2 regions of the Microbacterium sp. PAMC21962 genome follow, and region 1 is predicted to be linked to the other one. Evidence: riboswitches for the same ligand, from Rfam matches in the RefSeq annotation. Region 1 holds a riboswitch; the other holds the start of a gene.
What was found. A riboswitch is a leader RNA that binds a small molecule or an ion and turns the genes downstream of it on or off. The one in region 1 is predicted to bind thiamine pyrophosphate.
Positions count from the first base shown of each region.

Region 2: another riboswitch for thiamine pyrophosphate. It lies ahead of KY498_RS10120 (ECF transporter S component); the one in region 1 lies ahead of thiM (hydroxyethylthiazole kinase).

Region 1 covers NZ_CP080381.1:1,516,667-1,523,050, forward strand. The annotation lists gene recR (recombination mediator RecR) at 165-758, opposite strand; gene KY498_RS07385 (DNA polymerase III subunit gamma and tau) at 762-2,933, opposite strand; gene KY498_RS07390 (NAD(P)-binding domain-containing protein) at 3,020-4,123, shown strand; TPP riboswitch at 4,173-4,267, shown strand; gene thiM (hydroxyethylthiazole kinase) at 4,261-5,064, shown strand; gene thiE (thiamine phosphate synthase) at 5,061-5,744, shown strand; gene thiD (bifunctional hydroxymethylpyrimidine kinase/phosphomethylpyrimidine kinase) at 5,741-6,384, shown strand, end outside.
Region 2 covers NZ_CP080381.1:2,109,654-2,116,037, reverse strand. The annotation lists gene KY498_RS10135 (nuclease-related domain-containing protein) at 1-795, shown strand, start outside; gene KY498_RS10130 (SLC13 family permease) at 825-2,420, shown strand; gene KY498_RS10125 (D-alanyl-D-alanine carboxypeptidase) at 2,445-3,851, opposite strand; TPP riboswitch at 3,885-3,994, shown strand; gene KY498_RS10120 (ECF transporter S component) at 3,988-4,653, shown strand; gene KY498_RS10115 (ABC transporter ATP-binding protein) at 4,734-6,143, shown strand; gene KY498_RS10110 (energy-coupling factor transporter transmembrane protein EcfT) at 6,140-6,384, shown strand, end outside.

The sequences.
Region 1 (6,384 bases):
TTTCGCGACACCGGAAGTCGTGCACTCGGCCGCGAAGGAAGAGTGTCGGCTGCAGGCGACGCGGACGGGTCGGCGGGGTGAACGCGGGAGGTCGATCTCGCGCACGAGAGGTTGCGCGCGACCGGGCTAGAGCGCCCAGGCGCGGCCGGACACCGCCGGCGACATCAGATGCTCCGGCGGCCCTCGAAGGCGCGGCCGAGGGTGACCTCGTCGGCGTACTCGAGGTCGCCGCCGACCGGCAGTCCCGACGCGAGTCGCGTCACACGGATCTCGAGGGTGTGCAGCAGCCGGCTGAGGTAGGTCGCGGTCGCCTCCCCCTCCAGGTTGGGGTTGGTGGCGAGGATGACCTCCTGCACGGTACCGTCCGCGAGGCGCTGCATGAGCTGCGCGATGCGAAGATCTTCGGGCCCGACGCCCGCGATGGGGCTGATCGCGCCGCCGAGCACGTGATAGAGCCCGCGGAACTCACGGGTGCGTTCGATCGCGGAGACGTCCTTGGCGTCCTCGACGACGCAGATGAACGTCTGGTCTCGTCGCGGATCGCGGCAGATGGCACAACGCTCCTGCTCGCTGACGTTTCCGCAGATCTCGCAGAAGCGCACCCGTTCGCGCAGTTCGCCCAGCAGCTGCGAGAGACGCGCGACGTCGAAGGTCGGCGTCTGCAGGATGTGGAACGCGATGCGCTGCGCCGACTTCGGTCCGATGCCCGGAAGGCGGCCGAACTCGTCGATCAGGTCTTGGACGATGCCGTCGTACATGGATCAGTTGAACCTCGTCGGCGGCGTGTACGGTTCCTCGCGCACGAACGTCGCTCCCAGCACCTGGCGCACGACCGCCTCCCCCACGCGCTCGATCCCGCCGGGGCGGGGGGCGCGTACGGGGGCGGGACGCTCGACGGCCACGGGCGCCCGCGGCGGGACGGGCGTGTCGTCGACGGGCGGCGGGAACTCGTCGTCGTCCGGAGCGTCGTCGTCGGTGAGGGTGTACTCGGCCGCTGCCGGGGACGGCGCCTCGCGGACCGCCGTCAGCGTGCGGACGGGCGCCGCCACGGCATCCTCGGGCTCGTCGTCGACCGCGAGCCCGGGCGCCTCCGTCAGGGCGGATGCGACGGGAACGGACGGCGCGGCCGCCACCGGGCCGGGATCGGTCGGGATCGGCGCGACGGCCCACTCCGTCACGGGCGCGGCGGCCGCGGAGGCCACGGAGCTGCCCGTCCGTCCGCCTCCGCCCGGGCGCGCGTCGCCGGTGGGAGCGGGCGCGGTCGCGGGCGGCGATGCGGGCCGCGGGGGCTCAGCGGGAGCACCGTCGGACGGCGGGTCGGCGTCGAAGCGCGCGACGTACTTGACCCGGATGCCGAGGACAGCGTGGATCGCTCCGCGCAGGTCTTCGCTCGGTCCCTTCCCGGCCGCGAGCTTCTTGAAGGCGGCCACGTCGCCCTGCGTCCGGAAGCTGAGGGTCAGCACGTCGTCGGCGAACGCGATCGGGGTGGCGTCGGTCGCGATCATCCACGACGACCGGCTCACCGGTTCGAGCCGCTGCAGGATCTCGGGCCACGCGTCGCGCACCTGCGGCAGCGTCACGGGACCTGCCGGCGGCACGGGTGCGGCGGCAGCCGGCGGAGTCGGTGCGGCGACCGCCGGCGGGACCGGTTCCTCCGGCGGAGTCGACGCGACCGGTGCGGCCGGCGCTGCGGTGGCCGGCGGGGTCGGCGCGGCGGCAGCCGGCGGGTTCGGCGCGGCCGGCGGCTCGGCGACGGGAGCGGCGGCGGGCACGGCCACCGGCGGCGAGTCCGGGGCCGCCGCCGGAACGGATCCGGCGGTGTGGGCGAGGACGCGGGCGACGAGCAGCTCCAGCTGCAGCCGCGGGGACGTCGCACCGCTCATGTCGTCGAGGGCCCCGACGACGAGATCGGCGATGCGCGAGAGGCGATCGGTGCCGAACGCGGACGCCTGACGGCCCATCCGCTCGAGCTCGTCGGCCGGGATGCCGCGCAGCACCGCGCCGGCACCGTCTCCCGTGGCCGCGACGATGATGAGGTCGCGCAGACGCTCGAGCAGGTCGTCGACGAATCGACGCGGGTCCTGACCCGTCTGCACGACGCGGTCGACGGCCGCGAAGGCGGCGGCCGCGTCGTGGGCCGAGAACGCCGTGACGACCTCGTCGAGCAGGGCGCCGTGCGTGTAGCCGAGCAGGGCGACGGCGCGCTCGTAGCGCACGGTCGCACCGGCGGCGCCGTCGACCGGATCGGATCCGGCGATGAGCTGGTCGAGCAGCGACAGCGTGTCGCGGGGCGACCCCCCGCCGGCGCGGACCACGAGCGGCAGCACGCCCGCCTCCGTCTGCACACCCTCCTGGGCGCACAGCTGTTCGACGTACTCGAGCATCGCGGCGGGCGCGACGAGGCGGAACGGGTAGTGGTGGGTGCGCGAGCGGATGGTGCCGATGACCTTCTCGGGCTCGGTCGTCGCGAAGATGAACTTGACGTGCTCCGGCGGCTCCTCGACGAGCTTGAGCAGGGCGTTGAACCCCTGCGCCGTCACCATGTGCGCCTCGTCGAGGATGAAGATCTTGAACCGGTCGCGCGCGGGGGCGAAGATCGCGCGCTCACGCAGGTCGCGGGCGTCGTCGACGCCGTTGTGCGAGGCCGCGTCGATCTCCACCACGTCGAGGGAGCCCCCGCCTCCGCGGCTGAGCTCCACGCAGCTGTCGCAGACGCCGCAGGGGGTGTCGGTCGGGCCCGCCGCGCAGTTCAGGCAGCGGGCGAGGATGCGCGCCGACGTCGTCTTGCCGCAGCCGCGCGGGCCGCTGAACAGATACGCGTGCCCGACGCGGTCGCCGCGCAAGGCGGTCATGAGCGGCTCGGTCACCTGCGCCTGCCCGATCATCTCGCCGAACGTCTCCGGACGGTAGCGGCGGTACAGGGCGGTGGTCACCAGAACAGACTACGGCGTGCCCCCGACATGCGGCGCGGCGGGCGCCCCGGCGGGAACATCTGCGGCCGGACCGCGTTGGGATGGGCATGAGTCTCGCCCTGCCCGACCGGACGGTGGACGTCCTCGTGATCGGCGCCGGCCAGGCGGGACTGTCGGCGGCCTACCATCTGCGCCGCCGCGGGTTCGTCCCGGCACCGGGCGACGGACGCGCCCCCGTGTTCGTCGTGCTCGACGCCGATGCCGCTCCGGGCGGCGCCTGGCAGCATCGGTGGCGTTCGCTGCGGATGGCGACCGTCAACGGCATCCACGAACTGCCGGGAGCCCCCGTTCCCCCGGCCGACCCCGACGCGGCGAGCGCCGACGTGCTCCCGGCGTACTTCGCCGACTACGAGCGGCGATTCGATCTGAGGGTCCAGCGGCCCGTGGACGTCACCGCCGTGCGCCGCGTCGACGCCGATCCGCACGGCCTCCTGGAGGTCGACACCGATCGCGGAGCCTGGCACGCGCGGTTCGTGATCAACGCCACGGGCACCTGGCGACGGCCGTTCTGGCCCCACTACCCGGGTCAGGAGCAGTTCGCGGGCCGCCAGCTGCACGTGCACGACTACGTGTCGGCCGACGAGTTCCGCGGTCAGCGCGTCGTCGTCGTGGGCGCCGGCATCTCGGCCGTGCAGCTCCTGGAGGAGATCTCCCGGGTCGCCGACACCTTCTGGGTCACGCGGCGGGAGGTGCGGTGGGATGCCGCGGAGTTCGACACCGCGGCCCGCGTCGCGGCGATCGCGGGCGTGGAGGAGCGGGTGCGGCGCGGCGAGGCGCCGGGCAGCGTGATCTCGGTGACGGGCCAGCACTGGACGCCCTGGGCGCGGCGCGCGCAGGAGCGCGGCGTCCTCGTGCGCCACCCGATGTTCACCCGCATCGAGGAGCACGGGGTACGGATGCCCGACGGGTCGTTCGAGCCCGCCGACGTCATCCTGTGGGCCACCGGCTTCCGCGCCGACATCGCCCATCTCGCCCCGCTGGGGCTGCGGACCGCGCTCGGCGGTGTCCGCGTGGCGAACGGTCGCGCCGTGGACGAGCCGCGGCTGTTCCTCATCGGCTACGGGCCGTCGCAGTCGACGGTGGGCGCGAACCGCGCCGGCCGCGATGCGGTGCGCGCGATCGTGGCCGACCTCGCGGCCGCTCCGGTCTGAGCCGCCGACGGCGGGTTCGCGCCCGCGGCGACGCCCTGCTACATTCCTGGTCAACGACACGGGGTGCCCGAACCATGGGCTGAGATCACACCCGTCGAACCTGATCTCGTTCGTACGAGCGAAGGGATGTCCCCCCGATGAGCGCGCGCGCCCACCTCTCCCCCGCCGACGCCGTGGATGCCGTGCGCACGGCCCATCCGCTGGTGCAGTGCATCACCAACGCGGTGGTGACGAACTTCACCGCCAACGCCCTCCTGGCCCTGGGCGCCGCCCCCGCGATGTGCGACATCCCCGGCGAAGCGGGCGTGTTCGCGGGCATCGCGGACGGCGTGCTCGTGAACCTCGGCACGCCGACGGCCGAGCAGCGCACCGCGGCGCGCGAGGCGGTCGCGGCGACCGAGCGCTGGGTGCTCGATCCCGTCGCCGTCGGCGTGCTCCCGGTGCGGACGGCCCTCGCCGCCGAGCTCGTCGAGCGCCGACCCGCGATCGTGCGCGGCAATGCGTCGGAGATCCTCGCACTCGCCGGCCTCGGGGCGGGCGGACGCGGCGTGGATGCCACCGACGACCCGGAGGCCGCGGGGGACGCGGCGGTCGCGCTCGCCCGGCGGACGGGCGGGGTGGTGGCGGTGTCGGGGCCGGTCGACCTGATCACCGACGGCACCCGGGTGGTCCGGGTGCACGGCGGCGACGCGCTGCTGACCCGGGTGACGGGAGGCGGATGCGCGCTCGGTGCGACCATGGCGGCCTTCCTGGGCGTGTGCGACCCACTGTCGGCGGCGGTCGCGGCCTCCGCCGTGCACGCCGTCGCGGCGGAACGGGCGGCGCGCGCGGCCCGCGGGCCGGGCTCGTTCGCGGTGGCGTTCCTCGACGCTCTGGCCGCCGTGGCGCCGGCCGACCTCGACACCCCCGATCGCCTCTCGTCTGCGGAGCCCGCGCGATGAGCGGGGCCACCGGTCACGACCTCTCGCTGCACCTCGTCACCGACGAGCGCGTCCCGTTCCCGCTGCTGTGCGAGATCGTCGATGCGGCCGTGGCCGGCGGGGCGAGCGTGGTGCAGCTGCGCGCCAAGGCCTCCACCGCCCGCGAGCTGATCGCACAGACGGTCGCTCTGTCGGATGTCGTCGCCGCACGGGCGGCGCTCGTCGTCGACGACCGGCTCGACGTCGTGCTCGCGGCCCGTGACGCCGGCGCCCGTGTCGACGGCATCCACCTGGGCCAGAGCGACGTGCCCCCGCAGACCGCCCGTGCCCTGCTCGGCGCCGACGCGCTGGTCGGCTGGACGGCGAACACCCCCGCCCACCTCGCCGCCGCGGCCGAGATGCCCGCCGGCACCCTCGACTACCTCGGGGTGGGGGTCATCCGGCCCACCGCGACCAAGCCCGATCACCCCGAGCCGCTCGGCATCGGCGGGTGCGCGAGGATCGCCGCCGCGACCGCACTGCCCTGCGTCGCGATCGGGGGCGTGACGCCGGCCGACGTCCCTGCCCTCCGGGCCGCGGGCGCCGCGGGCGTCGCGGTGGTCTCGGCGATCTGCGCGGCCGCCGATCCGGGCGCGGCGGCGGGGGTCTTCGCCGCCGCTCTGACCGGCCCCGCCGAGCACGCCGCCGAGGCGGCCCGGTGACCGCCGGCATCCCCCGCGTGCTCAGCATCGCCGGGACCGATCCGACCGGTGGGGCGGGCATCCAGGCCGACCTCAAGTCGATCGGCGCGCTCGGCGGGTACGGGATGGCGGTGGTCACGGTGCTCGTCGCCCAGAACACCCGCGGCGTGCGCACGCTGCACGCGCCGCCGACGGCGTTCCTCGACGAGCAGCTGCGCGCGGTCAGCGATGACGTCGAGATCGATGCGGTCAAGATCGGGATGCTGCTCTCGGGCGAGATCGCCGGCGTCGTCGAGGCCTGGCTGACGCGGGTGCGTCCGCCGGTGGTGGTCCTCGATCCGGTGATGGTGGCCACGAGCGGCGACCGGCTCCTCGACGCCGAGGCGGTGGCGGCCGTCCGTCGGCTGTGCCGCCGCGCCCACCTCGTCACCCCGAACCTGCCCGAGCTGGCCGTCCTCGTCGACGCCGCGCCCGCCGCATCGTGGCCGCAGGCCGTGGCACAGGCCGAACGCCTGCACCGTGAGACCGGGACGGCCGTGCTGCTGAAGGGCGGGCACCTCGACGGCGCCGCCTCTCCCGATGCGATCGTCGACGCCGACGGCGTGCACGAGGTCTCCGGCATCCGCGTGATGACCCGTCACACGCACGGCACCGGGTGCTC
Region 2 (6,384 bases), 590 kb from region 1:
CAGGTGCAGCGGGCCTGGGAGCTCGTCGGAAGCGCCGAGGCGCGGGCGGCGTACGACCGCGGGCACGGCTTCGGCGGGGTCGAGGCCGCCGCCTACGGCCCCGACGCCGCGGCGGACGGCGGGTGGCGGCCGCCGGCCCGCCCGGCCGACACGAGGCCGCGGGCCCGATCGTTCGGACAGCCCGGCGGCTGGCGCCGCGAGCGCTACCTCGACCTGATCCGGGAGTGGGCGGGGCGGGGCACGGCCCTCGCCGACCCCTACGACCCGGCACTCGTGCGGGCGGCGCCCCGCGAGCTCAAACGCCTCCTCGCCGACGCCCTCGCCGAGGAGGCGACCGCGCGCATCGTCGGCGAGCTCGGAATGGGCTACACGGTCTGGCACGACGTCGCCGCCGACCCCCGCGACCCGTCGCTGAAGCTGGACCACATCGTCCTCGGCCCCAGCGGCCTCTACGCCCTGCTCAGCGAGGACTTCGGGGGTCCCGTGCGTCTGCGCCGCGGCGAGCTGATCGGCGACGGCGTCGGCGCGCCGATCGCCGACCTCGTGGCGGGGGCGCGGGCGCTCGCCCGCGCGGCCCGCGTGCGGTTCAGCGGCGCGATCGTGGTGCTCCCCGACGACGACGTCGTCACTGCGATCGAGGAGATCGGCAAGGTGCGCGGACTGCCCGTGGCGGTCGTGGCCCGCTCGGCGCTGTCGACCGTGCTGCGGCGCGGCCTCACCGGCGCACGCGACATCGGCGGAAACGAGCTGTTCGACGTCCGCACCCGCCTGCAGCAGACGGTGCGGTTCGTCTGAGGCCGTGGCGTCGCGTCTAGGGTGAGGGCATGGACCCCGCCGCCTGGACCTTCCTGATCCTCGCTCTCGCGGTCGTGGCCTTCGTCAGCGGTCGCGTGCCGCTCGCCCTCGTGTCGCTGGGGGTCGCCCTGGCGCTGTGGGCGACCGGGGTGCTGACGCTGGGCGCGGCGTTCGCGGGCTTCGGCGATCCCACCGTGCTGTTCATCGCGTCGCTGTTCGTGGTGAGCGAAGCACTGGATGCCACGGGTGTCACGGCCTGGCTGGGACAGCAGGTCGTCACGCGCGCGGGCCGTGGACGCGGACGGCTGACGGCGATCATCGGCTTGCTGGCGGCCGTGCTCACCGCCTTCATCTCGATCAACGGCGCCGTCGCGGCGCTGCTGCCGGTCGTGGTGGTCGTCGCGGTGCGCGCCGGCATCGTCCCCTCCAAGCTGCTGATCCCGCTCGCGTTCGCCGCGAGCGCGGGGTCGCTGCTGACCCTCACCGGAACGCCCGTCAACATCGTCGTCAGCGAGGCGGCGGCCGCCGCCGGCGGTCGGGAGTTCGGCTTCTTCGAGTTCGCGCTCGCCGGCATCCCGCTCGTCCTGCTGACCGTCGCGGTCGTCGCGCTCGGCGGCGGCCGGCTGTTGCCGGAGCGGACGGCGGAGCGGCTGGGCGAGGTGGCGCCGGACCCGCGGGAGCACGCGCAGGCGCTCCGCGCGAGCTACGACGTCGACCTCGACACCGGGTTGCTGTTCAGCGCACGCGAGGGCGTCGCCGAAGTGCTGGTCGCGCCGCGATCGCGACTGATCGGACGTACGGTGTCGGCGGGCATGACGACCCGCGGCGAGGACCTCGTGATCCTCGCCGTCCGCCGCGGTGACGACGAGGGCCCCAACGCGTCGCGGGGCACGGGAGTGGCCGGCGCGCTCGTGCTCCAGGCCGGCGACGCCCTGCTCGTGCAGGGACCCTGGGCCGCGCTGACCCGCTACGCCCAGTCGCCGGACGTGATCGCGGTGACCCCGCCCCAGGATCTGCAGCGTGCCGTGCCGCTCGGCCGCGGCGCCAAGCGCGCGATCGGCGTCCTCGGGGCGATGGTCGTGCTCCTCGCGACGGGGCTCGTGCCGGCGGTGGTCGCCGGACTGCTCGCGGCGGGAGCCCTCGTGCTGCTGCGGGTGCTGACGGTGCCGCAGACCTACCGCGCGATCTCGTGGACGACCGTCATCCTCATCGCGGGGATGATCCCGCTGTCGTCGGCGTTCATCACGACGGGGGCGGCGGACATCGTCGCCGACGCCGTGCTGGGCGTCATCGGCTCGGGCTCACCGCAGCTCGCCCTGCTGGTGCTGTGCGTGCTGACGATGGTGCTGGGTCAGTTCATCTCGAACGTCGCCACGGTGCTCGTCGTGCTCCCGATCGCGGTCGCCATCGCCCAGACGCTCGGCGCCAGCGTGCAGCCGTTCATGATGGCGCTGACGGTGGCCGGCGCCGCCGCGTTCCTCACGCCCGTGGCGACTCCGGCCAACCTGATGGTGATGCAGCCGGGCGGCTACCGGTTCGGCGACTACGGCAAGCTCGGCCTGCCGCTGATGGCGGTGTACCTCCTCGTCGCCGTGGTGTACGTGCCGCTGGTCTGGCCGTTCTAGCGCCGCCGCGTCGCGGCCCGCGGCTCAGTCGGCCAGACCCCACAGCTGCAGCGGGTGGGTCAGACGCCACCACGCGTCCGGATCGGGGATGTCGGCGGTGAGGTGCACGCCGACGGTCGCCGCGTCCAGCGGTCCCGTCACCCGCACCTCGCCGACGGCCGCGTCGGCGGTGCGCGCCGCGCCCAGATCGAGGTCCGTCGTCACGGTGGATGCCGCGCCGTTCCACAGGATCACCGCCGCGTCGGCATCCGTCACGATGTTCGCCGTCGCCCCCCACGCGGTCGACACGACGCCCGCGAGGGTGCCGGCCGGCAGGGTGCGCGGCACGGCGACCTCGGCGGCCACGTCGGCCAGCAGGCGCGCCGTCTCCTGGTCGCGGGCCTCGTCGGACGACTGGCCGAGCGCGGTCGCGTAGACGCGCACGGTCACCGCGCCGACGGTGACGTCCTTCGCCGCCAGCAGGTTGTAGAACCCCGCGAGGCTGCCGGTCTTGAGACCGACCACGGCCGGGTCGGCGAGCAGGTCGTTGGTGTTGGTGACCTCGCCTGCCCCGGGAAGCTCGACCGTCCGGGTGCGGACGATCTCCGCCACGACCGGGTGGGCCAGCGCGATCCGCGCGAGCGCGATGAGCGCGGCCGGATCGGCGGCGTTCGCGGGATCGATCCCGGTGGGCTCGGCCAGGGTGATCCCGGGCAGCCCGTGGCGGTCGAGCCACGCGCGCGCGGCGGTCGAGAAGACCTCGTCGGTCGGCCAGATCGTGCCGGCGAGGCGATCGGTGTAGTTGCCCGCCGAGCCGATGAGGATGCCCTGGAGCATCTGATACTCCGTGAGCGAGCCGCCGACGGGCACGTCGAGGGCGGACTCGTCGTTGGCCAGATAGTCGTAGTAGGTGGAGCGGTCGCGCGAGGTGAACGCGAACTCCCGCCCCTGCTCCCCGACGTTCAGCGGCATCTCGTCCAGGATCATCAGCACCGTCACGAGCTTCGAGATGCTCGCCATCGAGACCGCCGCATCGCTGGAGGCGGCCACCGCGTCGATGCCCCCGACCCCGACGGCGCCGGCCCCCTCCGTCGGCCACGCCACGGCGGTCGCCGGCGAGGCGGGACCGTCCGGGTCGATCGCGCGCACCGTCGGCGTGACGGCCCAGAGCGGCCAGAGCAGGGTCGCCGCGGCGTACGCGCCCGCGACGGCGATGGTGGTGAGGATCGGCGCGATCACCCCCGCCCGCAGGGGCGATCGCCGCGGCCGCCTCGTGAGCAGGTCGGGTGCGGGCGCGGTGTTCGCGACGGCGAGCGTCCCCGTCACGGTCGTGTCGTCGAGCCAGCCGAGCGCCTGACGTCCGTCGCGGCCCCGCACGATGACGATGTCGGTCGGTGCGGTGGACTCGCGCAGCGCGCGTCGCGACGGCGGGGGCGCGTCGTCCGAGGTCACCCGCCCAACGTACCCGGTCGCCGCTATACTCGAGCGCACAACCACGGGAGTCCGGTGAGCCGGGCTGAGAGGAAGCGATCCACGCTTCGACCGTCGAACCTGATCCGGATCATGCCGGCGCAGGGAGGAGAGAAACATGCACGCGTCTGCGTCCCCGTCCACCGTCTCGTCGGATGCCGCGGCATCCCGTTCCGCCGCGCGCACCGGCCGCCTGCGCTGGCGCGTCGTCGACATCGTCGTCGCCAGCGTCATCGGTGTGGCCGCCGGTGTCGTCTTCTGGCTGTGGGGCCAGGCGTGGACGCCGCTGAGCAGCATCCTCGCGTTCGCTCCGGGGCTGGAGGGGCTGCTGTCCGGCGGGTGGCTGTTCGCCGGTGTGCTCGGTGGTCTCATCATCCGCAAGCCCGGCGCCGCGCTGTACACCGAGGTCGTCGCCGCGGTGGTGTCGATGGCCGTCGGCACGCAGTGGGGCTTCCTCACGCTGGTCTGGGGCGTCGTGCAGGGCATCGGCGCCGAGCTCGGGTTCGCGCTGTTCGCGTACGCGAACTATCGCCTGATCGCGGCGCTCACCTCGGGCGCCCTCGCCGGCCTCGCCGTGGCCCTCCTCGACACCAACTTCTCCTCGATCGCCGCCTACGAGTTCGGGCCGCGAGCGATCTACTTCGGTGCCGCCGTCGTCTCCGGCATCCTCGTCGCGGGTCTGGTGTCGTGGCTCATCGCCCGTGCCCTGGCCGCCACGGGCGCGCTGGACCGGTTCGCGGCGGGTCGAGAGGCACGTATCGCGGACGCGCCCGACGCGGCGTGAGCCCGGCCTCGCTCGCGGCGCCCGCGGCGGTCAGCGCACGAGGGTGGGGCTGGCGTCACGCCGGCCGTCGGCGCTGGGCCGTGTCGGAGCTCGACCTCGACATCGAGCCGGGCCAGCACGTCCTGCTCCTCGGCGCGAGCGGCTCGGGCAAGTCGACGCTGCTGCGCGGGCTGGCCGGCGTGCTGGGCGATGCGGAGGACGGTGAGGATGCCGGTGCGCTCCTGATCGACGGCCACGCGCCCGCCGCGGTGCGCGGACGGGCGGGCCTGGTGCTCCAGGATCCCGATGCGCAGGTCGTGCTCGCCCGGGTGGGCGACGACGTCGCCTTCGCGTGCGAGAACCTCGGCGTCCCCGCCGACGAGATCTGGCGGCGGGTCGACGAGGCCCTCCGCGCCGTCGGCCTCGACGTGCCGCGCGACCACCCGACCGCCGCCCTCTCCGGCGGACAGAAGCAGCGGCTCGCGCTCGCCGGCGCCCTCGCGATGCGACCCGGACTGCTGCTGCTGGACGAGCCGACGGCGAACCTCGACCCGGCCGGGGCCGTCGCCGTGCGCGACGCGGTCGTCGAGGCGGCGTCGCGGACGGGCGCCACGCTCGTCGTCGTGGAGCACCGCGTCGCGCTGTGGGCCGAGCACATCGACCGCGTCGTGGTGCTCGGATCCGACGGCGGGGTGCTCGCGGACGGGAGCGCCGAGCGCGTCTTCGGCGCGCACGGCGCGGCCTTGACCGAGGCGGGCGTCTGGGTGCCGGACGTCCCCGTCGCGATCGACCCCCGGCCGCGCACGGGCACGGGGGAGGTCCTGCTGAGCGCCGACGCCGTCGCGGTGGGCCGGCGCCCGTTCGGCGAGCGGATGCCGCGGATCGTCGCGGCCGGCATCGACGCCCGGCTGCGGGCCGGGCGGGCCCTGGCGATCACCGGGGCGAACGGGGCCGGGAAGTCGACGTTCGCGATGACCCTGGCGGGGCTCGTGCCCCCGGCATCCGGGACCGTGCGCGCGAGCGCCTCGCTCGCGGCCGGCACGGGGCGCGGCGACGCGCCCGTGCGCTGGCGCGCCCGCGATCTGCTGACCCGCATCGGCACGGTGTTCCAGGAGCCCGAGCATCAGCTGCTGACCACGCGTGTGCGCGACGAGCTGGCGGTGGGCCCCCGTGCCCTCGGGCTCTCCGCGTCCGAGGTCGCCGCGCGCGTGGAGCCGCTGCTCGAACGGCTGCGGCTGACCCGTCTCGCCGAGGTCAACCCGTTCACGCTCTCCGGCGGCGAGAAGCGGCGGCTCACGGTGGCCGCGACCCTCGCGAGCAGACCCCGCGTGCTGCTGCTGGACGAGCCCACCTACGGACAGGACGCCCGCACGTGGCGCGAGCTCGCCGATCTCGTCGACGAGCTGAGGGCGGCCGGCTCGGCGATCGCGTTCGTCTCCCACGACCCCGCGCTCGTGTCCGCGCTCGCCGACGAGACCCTGACCGTCGCCCGCCTCGGGAGCGGCGCATGAGCCTGTTCTCGCTCGACGTGGCGCGCAGTCCCCTGGGGCGCATCAACCCGGTGACCAAGCTCGCCGCGACCCTCGTGGTGACCATGACGCTGCTGCTGTCGATCGACCCGGTCTCGGCGGGCGTCACCCTCGCGGCGACCGTCGCGCTGCTGCCGCTGGCGCGGTTGCGGGCGCGGCAGCTGCTGCTGCGGCTGTGGCCGATCGCCGCGGCGGCGGCCATCGGCGCGGCGGCGACCGTGCT